2 regions of the Paenibacillus oryziterrae genome follow, and region 2 is predicted to be linked to the other one. Evidence: predicted binding sites of a transcription regulator. Region 2 holds the regulator's gene; the other holds the start of a gene.
What was found. The regulator NrdR, encoded in region 2, represses ribonucleotide reductase genes. The targets are predictions, from matches to a motif close to AACACNATATATNGTGTT.
Positions count from the first base shown of each region.

Region 1 (10,167 bases), on a different contig from region 2:
AAGATACGGATTTACCATAGCCCGGTAAAATATCTAGAGTAGTGATTTCAACGGGTTTTGCAAATTGAATGGTAAAGCTCTGACCCACTCCGTTCCCTTTAACCCCTTCGCACCAGCATGAAGCAGTATCACCATCGATCAACTGGTTTGTCGTATAGGAGGCTGCTTTCGATTTAGCCAGAGTAGATGTTGCCGTGATTGTTGACACTTTGAACTCCTTGTAAGACTTGTAGGCATTCGACCACGAATCTTTCATATTTATCGCTGTTTTGGTATGAAGATTTATTTTATATTCTGTGATAAAAACACCTCTTACAAAGACGCTCACATAGGAAATCCAATTCTTGCTTCCTTCATTGTCTGCAACGGGATAATCAAATTTCACGAGAGCGGATTCCTTGCAACCGCAGACTTTGGACAGAACCTTCAGATCATCTCCCGGCTTTCTTTCCTTCCCTTCATACGGATCACGAATAAAACTTCGCTTTTGCATAAAAATCGGGTTGACGTAATCCGGAAGTGTTCCCAATTGAAGTAGAATTAATCCACTCTTGAAATGAATAGTTCCTTCACCCAGAGCCTTGTACACCTTTCCGTCCTCATTATATGCATCATATTCATAGGTGAATTTCACAGGCTTTTGTCCGTCAATAACGATCGGGGTTACCGATTCAATCGTTGGTGCGTCCCAGTCTATGATCTCATACTTCAAATTAACAGTGTCTGTCTTCTTATCCATCTCAATAACAATAACTCCGTCGATTTCTTCATTCTCCACCAGCGCTTTGTCAACCCATTTGCCAACATAGGAAGACGCTGAAGCGCTGGCCGTTGATGAAGTTGCGTAAGTACTTAATGGGAACAGACAGGAAAAGAATACCGCAGCTGCTAAGATACTCGTAATTGCTTGTCGAATGGTCATATTATCTTCGTCCTCGTTTCATGTATCAGTTCAGTATCCTACCTATTCGCTGGATGGCATTAACTTCCTTCTATTATTGAAATAGAAAATCCCAATGACATTCATCATCGGGATCATTTGCCTATAAAAAGAAGTATGATATAATCCCTCCGATCTACATCTTAGCCGGAGGTATAGTCATGAAAAAATGGCTTGTTGTATGTTGTGTTATCGCTTTAATATGGGGTGGCTGCAGTTTGATTATCACACGGCCTCATTCAAAACAAATCGAACGCACGTTGAAAGGGCTACAATATAATGTTGGAACTGAAGAAATTACTGGTGATGGCGCGCCAAATGATGCTCAAAACGGAACAGAACTTAATATGTTACTTCATAAAAGCGGTGACGGTCTTATGTCTTATCATATGGATTTTAATACATTCGTTTCTAGGAACTCTTCTGATCCAACGGTCGATCCTATGAGTATGATAACTTACAATGAGCTTTATGGTGGACTGTTTGCCGATTCAGATTTCAGAACAATCACAATAGAAGTTCGCAATCAAGAGCACCCCACATTAATAACCGGAAATGCTGATACTAGAGATAATGCACTTTTTATTGCTGATAAATTAATGAAGGCATATTTCAAGAAATTTCATTTGAATAATTATATTGAGCATTATGAAAGTGTACTAGGGAATGTAAGCGAAATGGTTGAATAAATAATACATATGGAGGTAATTAAGTTTGAGTACTCACTACTATCTCAGTTGGTTTAATGATTTTTTTCCAGAGAAGCTGGTCCAATGGTTGCATGAGGATATAAAAGATAGAAAATCACTAGTTCTGATTAGCGCTCAACCGTCTGGTTATAAAGGTAAGCAAATTAACATTGATGATGTTTCTGAAGCAACATGGTTAACAGAGGCTAACATTATTTTTGATGAATATCATTTCATTGATTACCGAATTCAAAAGGAAGAGGCCCAGCGATTCATTCACAACGCTTCTGTCATTTTTTTATGCGGTGGAGATCCTGTTTTGCAGAACGATTTTTTGGCGGAATATGAATTATCAGATGTTATTAAGAATAGCAATGCCGTTATAATGGGTGCCAGCGCCGGTGCTATAAATATGGCTGCAAAATGGTTAAGCTTGAAAAACACTAGCTATGAAGTCGAAACAAGTACTATTTATGATGGTATTGGCATTAATCATTTTGCCTATGAATCTCATGCTAAACGCGACTACGCCACGTTTGTTCAAGGCTACCTATTCCCCTTGTCTGAAGAGATTGATGTTTATGCAGCAGAACAGGAGAGCGCTATGCGTGTAAAGGACGGCAAAATAGACACAATGGGTCCTATATATTTAATTTCCCACTCTAAGATTCAGAAATTGGTTGAGACGCTCTAATTAGGGTTTTGTCCACCAATTCAATTAATTATAGGCACTGCTTTCTTTTGCATATAATTTCGCAGTTTTCATGATCCATCACAAATTAAGGGAGCCCCATGGGCTCCCTTAATTATTATCCACAGCGGCTATATCCGCAGTTGCTACAAGTCTTACATCCTTCAATGTTCACCAGCGAGGCACTGCCGCAGGATGGGCAGAGGTCGCGGGAAGCTTTCGCATGGCTGTGTGCGCCATGACCAACGTGACTGTCAGCAGCCGGCAGGCTGGCCTTCAGTTCAGCATTCAACGCATCATTGAAATCCTCAAGCTCCAGTGTAGCTGCGATTGGAGCAGGAACATGGTCATCCTGCGCATTGTTCAGGACATGAGTTTCCAAGGCTTTCGCTACTGCGTCCGCGATAGATTCTACGCGATTCGCGCCGAAGCCGATGGCGCCGGAGCCGCCGATGCCTTTGAGGTGTTTGATCAGGAGTTCGACCTTCTCGCCGTGATCCCCGTAGCGCAGGAACAACGAGCAGACACGGCCCAGGGCTTCCGCCATGGCGAATACGTCAGAACCGGCTTTACCTACGTTCAGGAAGATTTCGGCCGGAGTGCCGTCCAGATCATTGATCGTGATATAAGCCATGCCGAATGGCGTGTTAATCTTATAGGTTGCGCCGCGCAGAATCTGCGGACGTTTCTTGTATTGTTTATCCAGCACATTCGAGCCTGCTTGCGGTGCTGGTGCGGCTGCAACGGAAGTGTCAGCCACTGCCGGAGCAGCTGTTTCGATAGCTTCAACCGCCGCCGTTTCCTGGGCGGGTGCGTCCTTCTTCTCTTCCTTATTATCGGTCTGCAGAACCTGTACGTCACGGCTGCCGTCACGGTAGATGGTTACACCTTTGCAGCCCAGATCAAAGGCCATTTCATACAGCTCTGCAGTTTCTTCCACAGTAAAGTCGGAAGGGCAGTTCGCTGTTTTAGAGATGGAACTGTCCACCCAGCGCTGAATGGCGGCTTGCGCACGGATGTGATCCTTAGCTGACAAATCCATTGAAGTTACGAAATACTCTGGCAATTCTTCACCCGGATGGGCTTCCAGCCACTCCTGGGCAATTGGCACGAACTGCTCATCGAAGCCGAGACGGCTTTGACGATAATATTTGAAAGCGAAGTAAGGCTCAATACCGGTGGAGGTTCCCACCATTGTTCCCGTACTGCCTGTAGGTGCTTGGGTAATAACGGTAACGTTGCGCATTCCGTGCTTGCGGATGGATTCTCCGACTTCCGGATATACATCAACAATATTCTTCATGAATCCGCTCAGCATATATTTCTCGGTATCGAAAGCTTTGAAGGAACCCTTCTCACCGGCAATTTCGGAAGAAGCCAGATAAGCCTCACGGGCCATAAACCCGTACAGCTTGTCCAAGAACTCCAGGGATTCCGGGCTGCCGTAACGGATATTCAGCTTGATCATCAGCTCAGCAAGTCCCATCGTACCGAGACCTACACGGCGCTCCAGCTTTTGATTAGCTTCATTTTCCGGGAAGTGGTAAGGCGTCTTATCGATAACATTGTCAAGGAAACGAACGGAATACCGCGTCGTTGTTGCCAGCTCTGCCCAATCCACATCATGATTCTGCTCGTCATAGAATTTGGAGAGATTGATAGCCGACAGATTGCAGACACCCCAGCCCGGCAGACCTTGCTCACCACAAGGATTCGTGCAGATAATCGGGTTGAAGTACCAGCTATTGGACATTTGGTTGTAGTATTCCATAAATACGACACCCGGCTCAGCCGATTTCCATGCCGATTCGATGATGGTGTGCCACACGTCGCGGGCTTTTACCGTACGATAGTGGATCACACTCCGGCCATCGGCCTTCCACTTATCGAGATCTCCGTCCCAGAGCTCATTGTAATCCGGGTCTGTAGTATCCGGGAATACGAGATCCCAATCCAGATCCTCTTTGACCGCCTTCATAAAGCTGTTGCTTACGCAAACGGACAAGTTCGCGTTGGTTACTTGTCCCATGGTCTGCTTCACGGTAATGAAGTCCACCACGTCCGGATGCCAGTCGTTAATCATCAGCATCAAAGCACCGCGGCGGCTGCCGCCTTGCTCGATGAGTCCGGTCGTATAACTGAACAATCCGCCCCATGATACGGAGCCGCTGGAAGAACCGTTAACCCCGCGAACAATCGCACGGCGTGGACGCAGCGACGACAGGTTAATTCCTACACCGCCGCCGCGAGCCATAATCTCGGTCATTTCAGACAAGGTCTTCATGATGCCGCCACGGCTGTCTTTAGGAGAAGGTACTACATAACAGTTGAACAGTGTAAGCTCTTCACTGGCTCCGGCACCTGCTGCAATCCGTCCCCCCGGCACGAGCTTCCAGTCATCCAGGATGCTGCGGAATTTACCCGTCCACTCCTCTTGTAGCTCAGGAGTTTTTTCCACCGAAGCCATGGCAGCCGCCAAGCGGTCCCACATTTCCTCAGGTGTTTTTTCTATATTAAGCGTAAGTTTCTCGACATCAGACTGCACGTACTCGCCGCGACGTGTTTTTACTGTTACGATCCGGCCGTTCCGCTCTACAATCTCGCCGACTTCCTTAGTCGGAAATTTAGGATCATCCTTGGTCAGTACGAGAACCACATCGCCTACCTTGGCATTGTTGCTGTCCGCATCTTTCCAGGCATAACGGTCCAGGAATATTTTCTCACTCAGGCCCTCGAGGCGCTGCTTCCGTTCTACTGTACTCAATCAAATAACCTCCCGCGATTGTAATTAACGCTTCTCTCTTGTCAATAACAAATAACCCTAAAAACCACGTTTCAAATCAAGTTTTTGAACATTTGTCACAATATATTGTATACATCAGCCTTTAAACTATACCACATATTGTATCACAGGTGTTTTTGAAGAATAGGGCCATCCTGCCCAAATATCATTAATTCTTCTCCCTTTTTCTCACTCTTACTTCCTTTTTTATTAGATTAAAAGAAAAGTTAAGTTATGAATCCTCTCGTTTTCGCGCATACTACTTCTACGTATTGGTATGTACTCAAGCACTGGAGGTGGCCCTTGCATGACGCAATTATTCCGTAATTCTCCACCCCGAAACGCTGGGAATCCAGCCCCTATATTACCCGTTCCGCTATCTTTTGACCGCAGTTGGCTTGAGGATTTGGAGTCCAGGCTGAATAAAGGCGGGCCCTGGGGAGATTTAAGACTATCACGCCTTGCTATTGAGGGTGAACGGTCCGCGCTTGTCACAAGCTTCTCCGAGCTTCAGTGCATGAAGCATCTCCAAGGCCTCTCTCCGCTCCCCCACCAGATTGATACCGCGCATAAGGTGCTGTTCGAAATGTCGGGCAGGGCTATTCTGGCAGATGAGGTTGGGCTCGGCAAGACCATTGAAGCAGGGCTGATTCTAAAAGAGTATCTTGTGCGCGGACTGGTCTCCAAGGTTCTGATCCTAGTCCCAGCATCTCTCGTGCTGCAGTGGGTACGCGAGTTGAACTCCAAATTTGGAATCTCCGCCATTGCCCAGAAAAAGGCTTATTCCTGGGAAAGCGACATCGTTGTGGCATCTATGGATACGGCTAAACGCGATCCGCACAAGGAGATGCTGCTTGGCAATGAATACGACATGCTCATTATCGATGAAGCACACAAGCTGAAGAATAAGAAGACCACGAACTATGTGTTTGTCCAACAGCTTCGCAAAAAATACTGCCTGCTGCTGACCGCAACGCCAGTCCAGAATGATCTTGGGGAGCTGTTTAATCTGATTACGCTGCTGAAGCCGGGGCAACTCGGGAATCAAAACGATTTCGCCGCGAACTTTGTTGTGGATAAACGGGTTCCTAAGAATGAAGAGCAGCTTAAAGGCGCTTTGTCCAAGGTCATGATCCGCAACCGGCGCGGCGAAGGCGAGATGGTATTCACCAAACGAAAGGTCCGTAATATCCCGCTCACGCTTTCTTCAGAGGAAAAGGTATTATATGATGCCGTCACTTCTTTTGTCAAAGACCAATATCAGGAATCCGGCGGCAATCTCACCAGTATGCTATCTCTCGTTACCCTGCAACGCGAGGTCTGTAGCAGCCGGGATGCCGTATTTGTAACACTGGTCAATCTGATGAAAAAGCTGCCGGAGGATTCGCCCAAACGGGAGCGGATGTTTGAGCTGTTACAGCTGATCCGGACCGTTAAAACCAATACTAAAGCCGAGACAGCACTATCACTTATTAAAGAGCTCAATGAGAAGGTAATCGTCTTTACCGAATACCGCGCGACCCAGGAGTATTTAATGAATTTCTTCCGGGAGCATGGACTACAGAGCGTGCCATATTCCGGCGGAATGAATCGGGGCAAAAAAGACTGGATGATGGATTTATTCCGCGGTCGTGCACAGGTAATGATAGCGACAGAAGCAGGCGGTGAGGGCATCAACCTGCAATTTTGCCACCATATGATCAATTTCGATCTGCCCTGGAACCCCATGCGGGTAGAGCAGCGGATCGGACGCGTACACAGGCTGGGTCAGGAGAATGATGTCATCATCACAAATCTGTCCACCCTGGGCACCATTGAGGAACATATCCTGCATCTGCTGCACGAGAAGATCAACATGTTCGAAATGGTCATTGGCGGACTGGATGTCATTCTGGAGAAATTCGAGAAAAAGGAATCTCTGGAGAAAAGCCTCTATAAAATCATTTTGGAAGCAAGTAGTGATGAAGAGCTCCGCAGCAGAGTCGATGACATCGGTCAGTCTCTGAGTGAGCTAACCGAAGGCATACAACGGGAGAGTGATATTTCGTCATGACCTTATCCCTGCAAGAAATCCGCACGCAAGTAGTGGATTATCTTGAAGCTACCGAGAGCACCATACTGGAGCAATCCCCTCATCATGTAACGGTGAAGCTGTCACCGCGTGCGGACCGCATGCTGACGGATCGTCCTTATTATTGGGGATTTGTAGAGCGGACCGGAGTGGAACCCGAGACGTTGTCATTTACTTTTGTATTTGATCCGGAGCAATATGACGATCCCGCTGCCCGGATACGGCAACCGACGGATTCAGCGGTGCTGGCGCCACCTGCTGGCGCATCACCCAATGTTTCATCACCTAATGTCTCTCTGCCCGGAGCCCTGCCGAATCCGCAGGATGGCATTCTGGCACGTTATTTTGGCGTTACCCCTATGGTTCCCAGGATCGGCCCGGGCCTCGTCCGCCGGGAGGATGTGACCTATGGAAGCAGACGGCTGCGGCAAATCTGGTCGGCTGCGCGGGAAGAGGGCAAATGTCTCCATCTCTTCGAGGTCCCTGCAAGCCGGCAGCGAAACACCTTATTCTCCGCATCTTATGAACCATGGCTGGGTGTATGCTTTAAGGTCGAGATGAGCTGTGACTTGAAATGTGAGCAGTTGAACTTTCTCGGGATATCGCTCGCCAGCGGGGCAATCATCGAGGATTTCTCAGGTAGAATCGGAGCAGATACCTTACAGCTTACCCCCCGTCTGCCGGAGAACGTGCACATTCAGCCCTATCAGTTCTCGCTCACAACAGGTACAGACAAGCTGGAAGAACACCTGACCTCCCGCCTTTCCGAAATGGATTTCTCCTGGGCTGAGGAAGCACGGGAACGCCTACAGTTAGAGCTGGCCATTATCGACGTGTATTATGAGGATCTTCTGAAAGAACCCGATGAAGAGAAACGTCAGCTCGTACAGGAGCAGTACACCAGACGCCGCAACGAAACCATCTGGCAATACGAACCCAGAATTACAGTTTCTGCAGTGACCTACGGTTTATTCCATCTGCGAAGCACATGAAATACGTAAGATCTGACCCCGCTCGCTAAAAGCAGGCAAAATAACAAGAGAAACACATGGGAGAAGCGCGACAGCAAGCAACACCCTTTTTGGCGCTTGTCCCATACAATATATGTGAGAAATAAATGTGAGGTGAATGTCTGAAATGACAATAAGGACTCGACAGAAGAGGGCCGGTAACGGGCGAAAAATATTGCCCCTTCTGCTTCTTGGTCTGGTGATTGCTGTTTCCGGGTTAGGTTTTCCATCCAGACTGGACGCAACTGGTGCCTCCCCACTAATTCCCAAAGTTGCTACTACCGGATTAGAGCTGCGAGCATCGGCTGCTCCGGACACCCTTGAGAGCTTTGTCAGACTTACAATGGAGAAGTTGTCCAAAGATTCTCTATTCAAGAACTGGAATGGTGCTGAAGGCCGTTATTACCCTCTTGGTCCAGGCACTCATGGCTGGCTTGTTAATGTTATGAAGGGAGAACAGCGGATAGGCTATCTCATTATTGCCGCAAAAGAAGACGGGGGATATGTTGTTAGCGAATACGGGGCTGGTAATGAGGGACTTCCATACAGCCTGACCGATCTGCGCCAGACTCTGGTGCAGTCAGGAATAATAACATCCAATTATTCAGGATCTATTGAACTGACACCTCTATATTTACCGCTGCTTCCACTATGGGAAGTGGTAATAAAAGGTAAAAAAGTATATATGAACGCCGCTCTGCCTGAAGTGTTACCATGGAATACCAGCAAAGTGGAACTCATGCTCCACAGTGCGGACAAAGAAACTGAAATCGCGCCAATACAGAACCTGTCCATGCCACAAGCGGCTTATCGGAGTGGAATCTCCTCAGATCCTTATGATAATCTGCTGTGGCTGACAAGCCCTAAGCAGCCGTTAATTAAGGATGAGCTGTATCCGGCGCTACTGCAGCACGTTGGACGATTTGTATTCAAGTCTTCAGCGGCTAACGAAGACTTTGGTGCCCCGTTGACACTCACAGGTTATCAATTATGGGTCACACCAGGGGATGCCCAGGGACTGAAGTCAGCACAAAGTCAAACAAAGGTAATTGCCTATGCAGCCGCAGGACCGCAGGGCAATCGCTTCCTGCCTCTTTCTCTACTGCAGAAGAAAGGCTCGCTGCACGCAGCACCATCTTCAGACAAGAACAACATAGAGGATTTTAATTAAACATCAGACAACTCAAATAACCCTCCATCCTGTAAGGCAGTGGAGGGTTATTTGCAATTCTAAAGTGAATCCTTCTTGTTCCGGCTCCATTTACTCCGCCAGATTGAGATCCCGAGAGGCATCATACCGAACCATTTTTGGGACCAGGGTTGTCTTGGTACCTCGTCACGCTTTCGCTGGTCACGCGGACTCTCTATATACACTACAACTTTCTCCGTTATATACTTCACAAGTTCATCTCCACCCGAAGCCATATCCCCACCTCCAATCGAGTCTTTACTTCAAACTTCAGTTCCCGATTTCCATGTAATTAGTCTGCACCAATTGGCCTCTATCTAAACAAACACCTCTAGTTTGTATACTTTAAACCACATTCACACACGCTAACAAAATATCACCGATACAGGAGGCGTTGCATGTGAAGATAAAAGAAATATGGCGAAAGCATATTCCTCTAAGATGCTTGAGCTTTCTATGTATTACGTCCGGAATGCTGGCCTATATGAGCTTCACACCAAGTGTTAATGGAGCCGCTTTAAAGGAAGTAAGCATACCCCATGCACCCCATACTATACTGGGGCAGGGACAACGTGTGATCCTTATCGATGCCGGACATGGCGGCATTGATGGCGGCACCTCTTACGGTACATTGCTGGAAAAGGACCTGACGCTTGATATTTCCCGCAAGCTGTACCTTCTGCTGCGCAGTGACGGCTTCAACACAGTTCTAAACCGCTTCGGAGACTATGCGCCTAGTGATGATAACCGCTGGCTGCGCAGCTCTTCACGCCATATGCGCGATCTTGCCCAGCG
Region 1 is NZ_JBGJZO010000015.1:6,804-16,970, reverse strand. It holds gene ACAN55_RS15865 (discoidin domain-containing protein) at 1-922, opposite strand, end outside; gene ACAN55_RS15860 (hypothetical protein) at 1,102-1,629, shown strand; gene ACAN55_RS15855 (Type 1 glutamine amidotransferase-like domain-containing protein) at 1,655-2,323, shown strand; gene ACAN55_RS15850 (adenosylcobalamin-dependent ribonucleoside-diphosphate reductase) at 2,439-5,084, opposite strand; gene ACAN55_RS15845 (DEAD/DEAH box helicase) at 5,410-7,155, shown strand; gene ACAN55_RS15840 (YqhG family protein) at 7,152-8,165, shown strand; gene ACAN55_RS15835 (hypothetical protein) at 8,311-9,354, shown strand; gene ACAN55_RS15830 (YqzE family protein) at 9,414-9,608, opposite strand; gene ACAN55_RS15825 (N-acetylmuramoyl-L-alanine amidase family protein) at 9,773-10,167, shown strand, end outside.
Region 1: ACAN55_RS15850 (adenosylcobalamin-dependent ribonucleoside-diphosphate reductase) is a predicted target of NrdR. The motif match lies at 5,179-5,196, and genes of this name have one in related genera.

Region 2 (10,167 bases):
CGGCTACTGCAATTCCGGCAGCCGCCGGTTCTTCACGGGAGGGATTACGGGTGCTCAGCCCCCTTTTTTCATTGCTGCTCTTGGCGTTTGCCCTGAGTCTGGATGGGTTTGGTGTTGGTGTTACATATGGTTTGCGTAAGATGAAGATACCTCTGCTATCCATTCTGATCATCTCAATCTGCTCGGGTGTGGTTATTGGAGTTTCCATGCAGGTTGGCGTATTGCTCGCTAGGGTCGTATCCCCACATGCCGCTTCTGAGGTTGGAGCGGTTATTCTCGTCTTGATGGGGTGCTGGTCGCTCGTGCAGATGCTGATGCAGAAGGAGAAGGAGACTAACGGAAATGTGGTCTCCACTGTGGTGGATTTGCCGCCCGCCGGTGCTGAAGAAGTGGAGAAGCCGGCAGTGTATTCTTTGGAGCTGCGGCAGTTGGGTATCGTAATCCAGATTCTTCGCACGCCTTCTTCGGCAGATATGGACGATTCCGGCAGTATTTCTTCGGCGGAAGCGATGATACTTGGTATTGCTCTTTCCCTGGATGCGTTTGGCGCCGGACTGGGCGCTGCACTACTAGGATTCAATCCGATATGGACCGCACTGGCTATTGCTTTGTTTAGTGGAAGTTTTCTGGTGATGGGGATGAGAACGGGGTTCCGGTTCGCCGGAAGCTACTGGATGAAGCATGCCGCTGTGCTGCCTGCGTTAATGTTAATTTTAATGGGTATAATGAAGCTGTTATGAGGTGAAAACATGATTATAGGCTTAACCGGAGGGATTGCATCCGGAAAAAGCACGGTGTCCGCGCTGTTAGTTAACAAGGGGGCAAGGCTGGTAGATGCCGATATCATCGCCAGAGACGTGATGCTCCCCGGACACCAGGTGCTGGCCGCTACCGTGCGGCATTTCGGACCTGGTATCCTGTCACCGGATGGTACACTGAACCGGGCCAGATTGGGAGAAATCGTCTTTAAGGACCCGGAGGCCAGACAACTGTTGAACGATCTGACGCATCCTGCAATCCGTCAGGAGATCCGCAGACAAATGCAGGAGCTGGACCAATTGGAGCCGGAAGGACTCGTTATTGCCGATATTCCACTGTTGTTCGAATCGAATCTGCAGGGAATGTTCGAGGATATACTCGTAGTCTATGTTCCCCGCGAGGTTCAGTTGGAGCGTCTGATGGTGCGCAACGGACTCACACGGGAGCAGGCAGAGGATCGCTTGAACTCGCAAATGGACATTGAGCAGAAGCGCAGCAAGGCCACTTATGTCATCGACAACAGTGGTAACCTTGATGATACGGAAGCTCAGGTTGCCGCTCTTTGGGACAGGCTGGGGTTATTATGAATTGGCTGCGAAAAAAAAGAGTGCTGCTGCTCTTATTCATCGGTTTCACCGCTATTTTATTCTTAAGCACGAACTGGATGTCCTGGTTCTATCCGATTTATTATAAGGACGAGATCCGCAAACACAGCCTCACCTATGAGATGGACCCTTTTCTGGTAGCCGCGATCATTAAAGTGGAGACCAATTATAAAACCGGACGCGAATCCAGCAAGGGAGCACTCGGTCTTATGCAGCTTATGCCGGATACGGCTAATTGGGCACTGCAGAAGGCCAAGCTCCCTGATGTCTCACTGGAGCGTCTCAAGCATGAACCCTCAGCTAATATTGAGCTGGGCACGTGGTATCTGCATTCGCTGTCCCGACAGTTTGACGGTAATCGCACTGCGGTAATCGCTGCCTATAATGCCGGTCCCGGCAACGTTCAGCGTTGGCTGGAGCGGGGGGACTGGGATGGCACGGAAGAAACCGTCAGCAACATACCCATTGGTGAGACCAGACATTATGTACAGCGGGTTATGTACTATTACGAGCAGTATCAGGACATCTACAGTGAGTTCTAAACTCATTGAAAAAGAAGTACTAAACGGCTCGAAAGCCGCTTAATACTTCATTCAACAAGCTTTATTCAGGACAGGTTATTTGAATTGACCTGCCAGTTGTTGTTCAGCCAGGGTTACGAGACGTTTAGTGATGTAACCCCCGATCGAACCATTTTCATAAGAAGTTTTATTGCCTTGGTAACCATCCGGGGAAAGCGTAATTCCTAGCTCTTGAGCAACTTCATATTTCAGTTGTTCCAGAGCCGCACTTGATCTAGGTGCTACAAGGTTGTTGGAGCTATTATTTTGGCTCATTGCTGTTCACCTCCTATCGGTTGGTAACTGTATTATGTGCCGGAGCTGTCATATTCATAACAATAAATTAACGGTGTTTTATGGAAAATAGAATGAATTAGCCAAAGGAAGTGAATGCGTTTATGAAATGCCCGTACTGCGATCACACGAATACCAAGGTACTGGACTCCCGCCCAGCCAACGAGAATAAATCGATCCGCCGCAGACGCGAATGCGAGCGCTGTACCAAGCGGTTTACAACGTTTGAGATGATCGAGGAGACTCCTCTTATTGTGATTAAAAAGGATGGCAGCCGCGAAGAATTCAGCCGCGACAAAATCCTGCGAGGCCTAATCCGCGCTTGTGAGAAACGCCCTGTATCGGTGGAGCGCCTGGAGGTCATTGTCTCTGAAGTAGAGAAATCCCTGCGCGGCATCGCCGTAGCGGAGGTGGAGAGCCAGCAGATCGGTGAGTTGGTCATGGAGCAGCTTTATCCGGTTGACGAAGTGGCTTATGTCCGGTTCGCATCCGTATACCGTCAATTCAAGGACATTAACATGTTCATGAAGGAGCTGAAAGGACTGCTCTCCAAAAGCACGTCGGAGATGGGCGGCCTGTAACACCGCGGGTATTTACTTATGCAATTAGGCGATTTCTGGTATAAAAATAGGTGTTGACACTGATTCCGATATTTTATATTATATAGAAGTCGCCTAAAGAACTTGAAGGTAAATGCAGAGTTCAGAAGCACATACATAAGTAATCCATTTGGGGCCTTAGCTCAGCTGGGAGAGCGCATCGCTGGCAGCGATGAGGTCAGGGGTTCGATCCCCCTAGGCTCCATAAATTAAAGCGTTGACCTTAGGGTCAACGCTTTTTATTTTGAGCCATAGGGCTGAGGAGAACCCTGGGCGAAGGGGTTAGTCCCGCACGCAGGAAGCCGGAAGCGGACGAGAACGGCGTTGAATTCTACCGCTAAGGTTGTCAACGTTGCGTGAGTCTCGTCAGCAAGTTGAATCAGAATTTCAACATCCCCTACGGCCTCCTTTGATATGGGTGTTTCAGTTGGACCAGTCGGGCAGCATTATCAGTTGATTCTGCAGGTATTCCGGCCAAGCAACTTATTGATTCCACAGCGCTGTGTTAAGCCGGTAACCAGGAAAGGAAGAGCTGTCAAGCCGAAAAGTTTCCAGTAACCTGGGAGAAAAAAGAATAGTGACAAGAGTGCCACCCCTGCAATAATTCTCAAAGCACGATCCGTTCCACCTACATTTTTCATTGTTTTATTCCTCCGTTTCATTGTGGTTGTGTCTACAGGACTGATCTTACCAATTACTTAGAAGAAGAACCGTAACTTTGTCACACAGAAATAAAAAGAAGGCAAGAGTTCAAAATAAAAACGCCTGGCGAAAGCCAGACGTTTGGTTTGTTGGGTTTACTTATAGAATCAGAGTTCCTGATACAGCTCTATGCCTTCCCGGCTAAGTAGTAGGATTTGCCCTCTGGAAAGCTTGATCAGACCTTCTTTTTCCAGCTGTTTGAGTGTCCTGCTAATCACTTCCCGCGCCGTTCCAAGCTCCACGGACAAAGTATCATGGGTGATATTCAGCTGGTCTCCACTGTATTGGCTATGCTGTATCAAATATTCGGCGATCCGTCCACGGATGGATTTGAAGTTGATACTGTCCAGCAGGTTAGACATGAGGATGATTCTGTTCGCAAAAGATTTAAATATAAACTGGCGGAAGCCCTGGTAACGGTCTGTCCATTCACGAAAAATACTCACCGGAATCAGCAGGGCCAGCCCGCCTTCCTCCACGCTGGCCGAAGCTTCATATTCACTTTCCCCTAATATACTTGTAGTCATCAGCGGACAGCACTCCCCGCCATGGATGCGGTACAGGGTGATTTCCCTGCCACTGGCACTGATTTTGAACATGCGTACTGTTCCCTCCAGCACCAATACTGCATATTCGAGAAACTGGCCTTCTTCAATGACCAGATTAGCTTCGACCTTCATGACCTCTATCCCGTCCCGGTTCCAATCCTGTGTACTGATTTCGGACAAGCACGGGAAAAGGTCAACGATTCGGGAGAGGTGTTCAAATACGGTTGAACTCAATTTATCTCAGCTCCTTGTACCAATGGATAGTCCGGCAGTTGCATTTTACCACATACAGAGAATAAGGACTGTGACAAAGTCACAAAAGACACGGCATTTATGACGATCGTCACTTATCATATGACGGTCTTTTTATATATATTTACTTCCGATAATCACTTTGCTTTAGAAGGAGTGGGGAGGTTGCATCACGAAATGGAAAATAAACAATACAGTGTTGGGAAAATATTAGGGTTATGGGCTATGGTTGCATTGCCAATGTTCCTCTTTCGATTCGTGTTGTTGCCGGTTCTAGTGCCAATTGTCAAAATCCATCCGGGTATTCTCTATTGGATTCTTATGATCGTTGGTATGGTTTGGCAGTTTGTACTATCTGTCATCCTCTTGAAGAAAGAAATGGGCAAATGGAGCTGGGCCGCACTTAAAGAAAGACTGTGGCTGAATCATCCGGTTCATCCGAAAACGTTCAAGGTCTATAAACTGGCTTATTCATTCACGATTCCCATCATTATTTACGCGTTTTTCTTTGAAAGCTCAGGTTTGTTCTCGTTTATAGAAGAAACGATCAATCGGATATTCCCGTTCATGGCTCCCAAGGAGTATACCCTGATAGAGAATCTGGCGGTTCCTGAATTTGTCGGTGATTGGTATTTGCTTGGAATCGCGTTGGTCAGTTGTTTGTTCAATTATTTACTGGGGGAAGAGCTGTTCTTTCGCGGTATTCTGTTACCGAAGATGAAAGGGGCTTTTGGAAAATGGGATTGGGCTGTAAACGGGGTTTTGTTCGCGACGTATCACCTTCATAAGATATCGGAAATTCCATTGTTTATCGTCGGTTCGATTTTTTATGGCTTTTTAAATGCCAGATACCGCAGCTTTTGGCCGGCTGTCCTCATTCATGGCGTAGAGGCCATTCCATTACTTATAGGTGTTACTGCTGTCATTTTAGGTTGTATATAATGTATCATTTTTAAGAGATGAGTGATCTCATGAATATTTCAGCGGTTCATACACTAAGCAATACGAAAGTATCGAGAGCTTTCTTCTATGGGTTAGCTGTTGCATATGTGGGCTTGCTATTGCTTGATATTGTTTTATCTCAATACAAAGGCTTTGTAGTAGTTGCGATCCTGATCGGGCTCTATTTCTTAAGACATTCAAAATATGTGTTGAATCATCCCAATCTTCACCCCATTGCAGCCGTTTCCCCGATTATCGAAATTGTTCTTCTGTTTCTTTTATTCCTGCGTAGCGGCACGGAAATTGAGAATATCGTATTTGTCCTCTTTGTTGCGGATCTTCTTTTGCACTACAAGTCGTGGTACGCATTACCTTTTGCCTATGGCGGCTTTGTAGCCTACCTTTTATTGTGGCCGGCAGATGGAAAAGACTTGTGGCGCAATGTTTTCGATATTTTAAGCTATACATGCCTGGTTATTCCGATTTGGAGTACCAAGCTGCTGCTCAATCAAAGAGACATCAATCAAAGATTAAACGAAGCTCTGATTCAGGAAGCAAGAACAAGAGAAGAGCTCGCGGTGTTTAAGGAGAGGACCCGTATTGCGGAAGAAGTTCATGATACCGTGGGACATACGTTAACAACAGCAATCGTTGCTCTTGAGGGGGCGGGGCTACTCTTTGATGCAAAGCCGGAGGAAGCTCGCCGAAAGATAATCGTTGCTCGCGATCAGATGAAGTTAGGACTCGGCGACATTCGTCAGGTCGTCAGAACCTTGAAGTCAACAGACGGAACTTTAGGCGGTTTAAGTCTTAAGGATGGAATACAGAAGATCATGGCCGATACGACCAAGCAGACGGGCGTTCATTTTATTTTTCATTATGCGCCGGCTATCCGTCTCATCTCCCTTCAGGAGTATGTCATAATCAACTCCATCACGGAATCGATAACCAATGCGATAAGACATGGCAAACCGAGTACGATTGAAATATCAGTTCTGGAGCAGCAAGATACAATTCATATTACGGTAAAAGACAACGGAAGAGGCTGTGATTCGGTCATTTATGGCTTTGGACTGACATCGATGCAGGAGAGAATAGAGGCTATTGGGGGTCAGTTGGAAGTGCAGAGCCAACCATTAAACGGGTTTGCACTTTTTGTTCGGATGCCGGTTGCAAAGGGGGATGGTTAATGAGTGGCAATCGCAAAATCAGCGTCATGCTCGTGGATGACCAGAAAATTATGTTGGAAGGTCTTGAAACTTTGATTACGGTACGCTCGGAAATGGAGATTATCGAGACCGCTCAATCCGGCGAAGAAGCGATTGAAAGGCTTCGCGCGGTTGTTCCAGATGTTATTCTAATGGACATCCGAATGCCGGGTATGGGAGGGGTAAAAGCTACCGAAATTATTAAGGAGCTCTATCCTCAAGTGATCATCATTATCTTAACAACATTCGACGATGATGCCTATATCATCGAGGCTTTAAGCAACGGAGCTTCTGGATATTTGCTTAAAGACATCGATGGGGAGAAGCTTGTTCAATCCATCGATGAAGCACTATCCGGCAATTTGCTGCTGACCGGCAAAGTGGCGCATAAGCTTGCCCTTAATATCCGCAACCAGAACAGCCGGTTTGAAAAAGCAGGCGGAGATCTTGAGCTGACATCCAGAGAACTTGACCTTGCACGGCTGCTAGTCGAGGGCTACAACTCAAAGGAAATGGCCGATAAACTATTTTTGACTCAGGGAACGGTTAAGAACTATTTAAGTGACATTTATGCAAAGATCGGAACTAATGACCGGGCGAAGGCGGTCTTGTTATTAAAGAAATATTTCTCCGCATGAAAGCGAATCTAACCCAATAACTCAACAACAAGACCCCGAGCTTATTAAGCCCGGGGTCTTTCGATTAGCCCCTTACGTAATCGAGACCTCATAAATATCCTGTGTGGATTGTGTGAGCATCGCATTGAATTCTTCGTCCGTTTGCTGATCGCTGAGCCCTTGCGACAGGGCGCGGGAGAAGCTGGCGATCAAGCCGTGGTTGCGGGCAAGCCTTTCATTGGCTTCCGATTGCGTGTAACCGCCCGATAAAGCCACAACACGTACCACATGCGGATCGTTAATTAAGTCGCTATAGAAATTATCTTCCGTTGGTATCGACAGTTTAAGCATGACCTTAATGTCTGGATCAAGGGCAGATAGTTGGGCGGTAATCAAATCCTTCAGAATCTTCTCAGATTGTGCTTTATCCGCGCTGTGAATATCAACCTCCGGTTCAATAATCGGTACCAGACCAAATTCAGCGATCCGCTTGGCGAAGGTGAACTGCTGCTCCACGACTTTTTGAATGCCGGCAGGGTTGGCTTCCTTAATCAGCGAGCGCATTTTTGTCCCGAAAATGTTCCGGAATACCGCTTGCTTCAAAAGCTTATCCAAACCGGGGATAGGCTTCATCAACTGAACACCGTCTTCGGGCTCCGCCAGTCCTTGATCCACTTTTAAGAAGGGGACGATCCCTTTCTGCTCCCAGAGATAATCGGCAGTGAATTGCCCGTCAATGGAACGGTCCATGGTGTTCTCAAATAAGATAGCACCCAAAATGTACTTGGAATCAAACGCAGGGCTTTTAATAATACGCGTTCTCATCTCGTGCACCAATTCAAACATCTCTTCATCACTGGTATAGCGGTCTTCCTGAATGCCATATTGCAGCAGTGCCTTAGGAGTGCTTCCGCCGCTTTGATCCAAAGCCGCAATGAAGCCCTTTCCCGTGTGGATCCGATCCAATTGTTCCTTATTCATGGATGATTCTCCCTTCCCATATGTGAATTGAATAGCCGCCTTAACCTGTTTAATATGGCGTTATTTCGCGCAAGCATACATAGGATGATTACCCTCGGGGATCGGATATGCAACATTCCACTTATTTCTTCACAACCGGGATCCATACCTCTTCATTTAAAAGGCCGTTGCCAAGCTTGTAGTACATCTCGAATTCCGGGCCATCCGCATGCTCATACCCGGAGGTCGGGAACCATTCGGAGAAAATGCGTCTCCAGACATCCTGAATGGCCGCAGTTTCGTCTTCTGGCGTACATTCGCCTGTGGGAAAGATGGCCCAGGTCAATGCAGGTACTTTCAATACGGTATACTCTTCTATTACAGCGCCGGCAGGAGGGAGCGCGCCGATCATATACGAGAATACACCCTCCCGGAAGTTGTACAGTGCGGCATGAACACACTCTTCTTCCGGAATTTCAAAATCTTTGCGCATGCGGTCGATCGTACCATCAGTGGTATAGGTCTCCCATAGTCTGGGGATTTCTGTATACTGCTGATTATCAACTGCGCTCATCTCCACTGAGATCCCAGCCATTTCAAAAGCTTCTTTTGTTACGATACGGTAGTTCATCTCGATATCTCCCTTAATTGAAATATGGAAGGAGATCCTTGGATAGGCTTTAAGCGACGTTCCTTCATTTCGTGCTGACGTTGGCATAATGCCATGCAGGTTCCTAAAGGCGCGTGAAAAGGCTTCGGGTGATTCATATCCGTATTTCAAGGCGACATCAATAACCCTGGCATTTCGGGTCTGCAACTCAAACGCCGCTAAAGTCAGCCGTCTGCGCCGGATATATTCTGAAAGTGGAACATCCGTGATAAATGAGAACATTCGCTGAAAATGATGCACCGAGCAGCAGGCTTTTTGTGCCACCTGTTCAAAATCTACCTCCTGATCGAGATGCGTCTCAATGTACTCTATAGCACTATTCATTCGGTCAAGCCAATCCATGGATTCTCCTCCTTCGAGATAACTATAGCCGTAATGTTTATATAAAACCTTGCAATTCATGCACGAAAAAGTCAGGTGTGAGTCTTGTTCCTATTGTTAAAAATTATACAGCAGGCCGCCTTGAGGTTGATGTGACGTTCTTCAATAGATAAAGTGGTGTATTGACAAGCTACTGGATAAAAATATACCCTGTTATTTAGCAGACATTTAGAGTTCTCTAGAGATATCAGGATTTCTGCCGCGTGAATGGAGGATAATTATATGAGAATCACGACCGTTATAAATAACAATATTGAAGTTGCGAAGGTTGAAAGCCAGGAATTACTGATTACCGATGTTCAATCGGCATTAGACTTATTGGCAACGGTGCAGTATGAAACAGGATGTAATCGGTTCATATTAAGCCGATCCGCCATATGCGAGGACTTTTTTCAATTAAAAACTCGGCTTGCCGGAGAAGTATTGCAGAAATTTATTAATTATCAGGTGAAGGTCGCCATCGTTGGTGATTTCTCAATGTTCACTAGTGAGAACTTGAAGGATTTCATGTATGAGTGTAACAAAGGCAAAGATTTCTTCTTCTTAACAACCGAGGAGCAAGCGATTGATAAATTGAGCAGTGCGGTATAGGAAATAGGATACATGTAAAGCTTGTCATATGACACCTTGAGCTAAGGAATGGTATGATAGAGAGCGGGGTGAATATATAATGACTAATGATACAACTAATGAGACATCCAATGAGACAACCAATGAGGAAGTTCAGGGTAATGAAATGACCGAAGAGAGATGGGCTGAGCTTATAAAGGCTGTACATCATAATGGCCTTCTAGCTCTGAAAAAGCGGTTTAGCGAAGTAGAAGTACAACTTATGAACCTGGAAGCATATGGTCCGGTTTTTGTATTTCATGTGAAAGATGAATCGAAGGATGTATATTCCTGCGGTTTCTTTATTCGTGAACTCGTTGCAAGGTTTCAATCGGGGAATGATCCTTCGTTATGGATGGCGTCTTTCTTCTACGAATTGATGAAGACCAAGGGAGGCAAAGCGCTTCCGCAACTGCCTTCAAGCGAAGATGAAGCCAAAGCGCTTATCGATAAAGTGCTGG
Region 2 is NZ_JBGJZO010000012.1:13,829-23,995, forward strand. It holds gene ytaF (sporulation membrane protein YtaF) at 51-740, shown strand; gene coaE (dephospho-CoA kinase) at 750-1,346, shown strand; gene ACAN55_RS14090 (lytic transglycosylase domain-containing protein) at 1,343-1,906, shown strand; gene ACAN55_RS14095 (alpha/beta-type small acid-soluble spore protein) at 1,982-2,200, opposite strand; gene nrdR (transcriptional regulator NrdR) at 2,323-2,799, shown strand; tRNA gene ACAN55_RS14105 (tRNA-Ala) at 2,950-3,022, shown strand; gene ACAN55_RS14110 (YgaP family membrane protein) at 3,267-3,458, opposite strand; gene ACAN55_RS14115 (Crp/Fnr family transcriptional regulator) at 3,627-4,301, opposite strand; gene ACAN55_RS14120 (CPBP family intramembrane glutamic endopeptidase) at 4,497-5,261, shown strand; gene ACAN55_RS14125 (sensor histidine kinase) at 5,291-6,451, shown strand; gene ACAN55_RS14130 (response regulator) at 6,451-7,107, shown strand; gene ACAN55_RS14135 (fructose bisphosphate aldolase) at 7,180-8,067, opposite strand; gene ACAN55_RS14140 (effector binding domain-containing protein) at 8,189-9,058, opposite strand; gene ACAN55_RS14145 (DUF4180 domain-containing protein) at 9,320-9,688, shown strand; gene ACAN55_RS14150 (hypothetical protein) at 9,768-10,167, shown strand, end outside.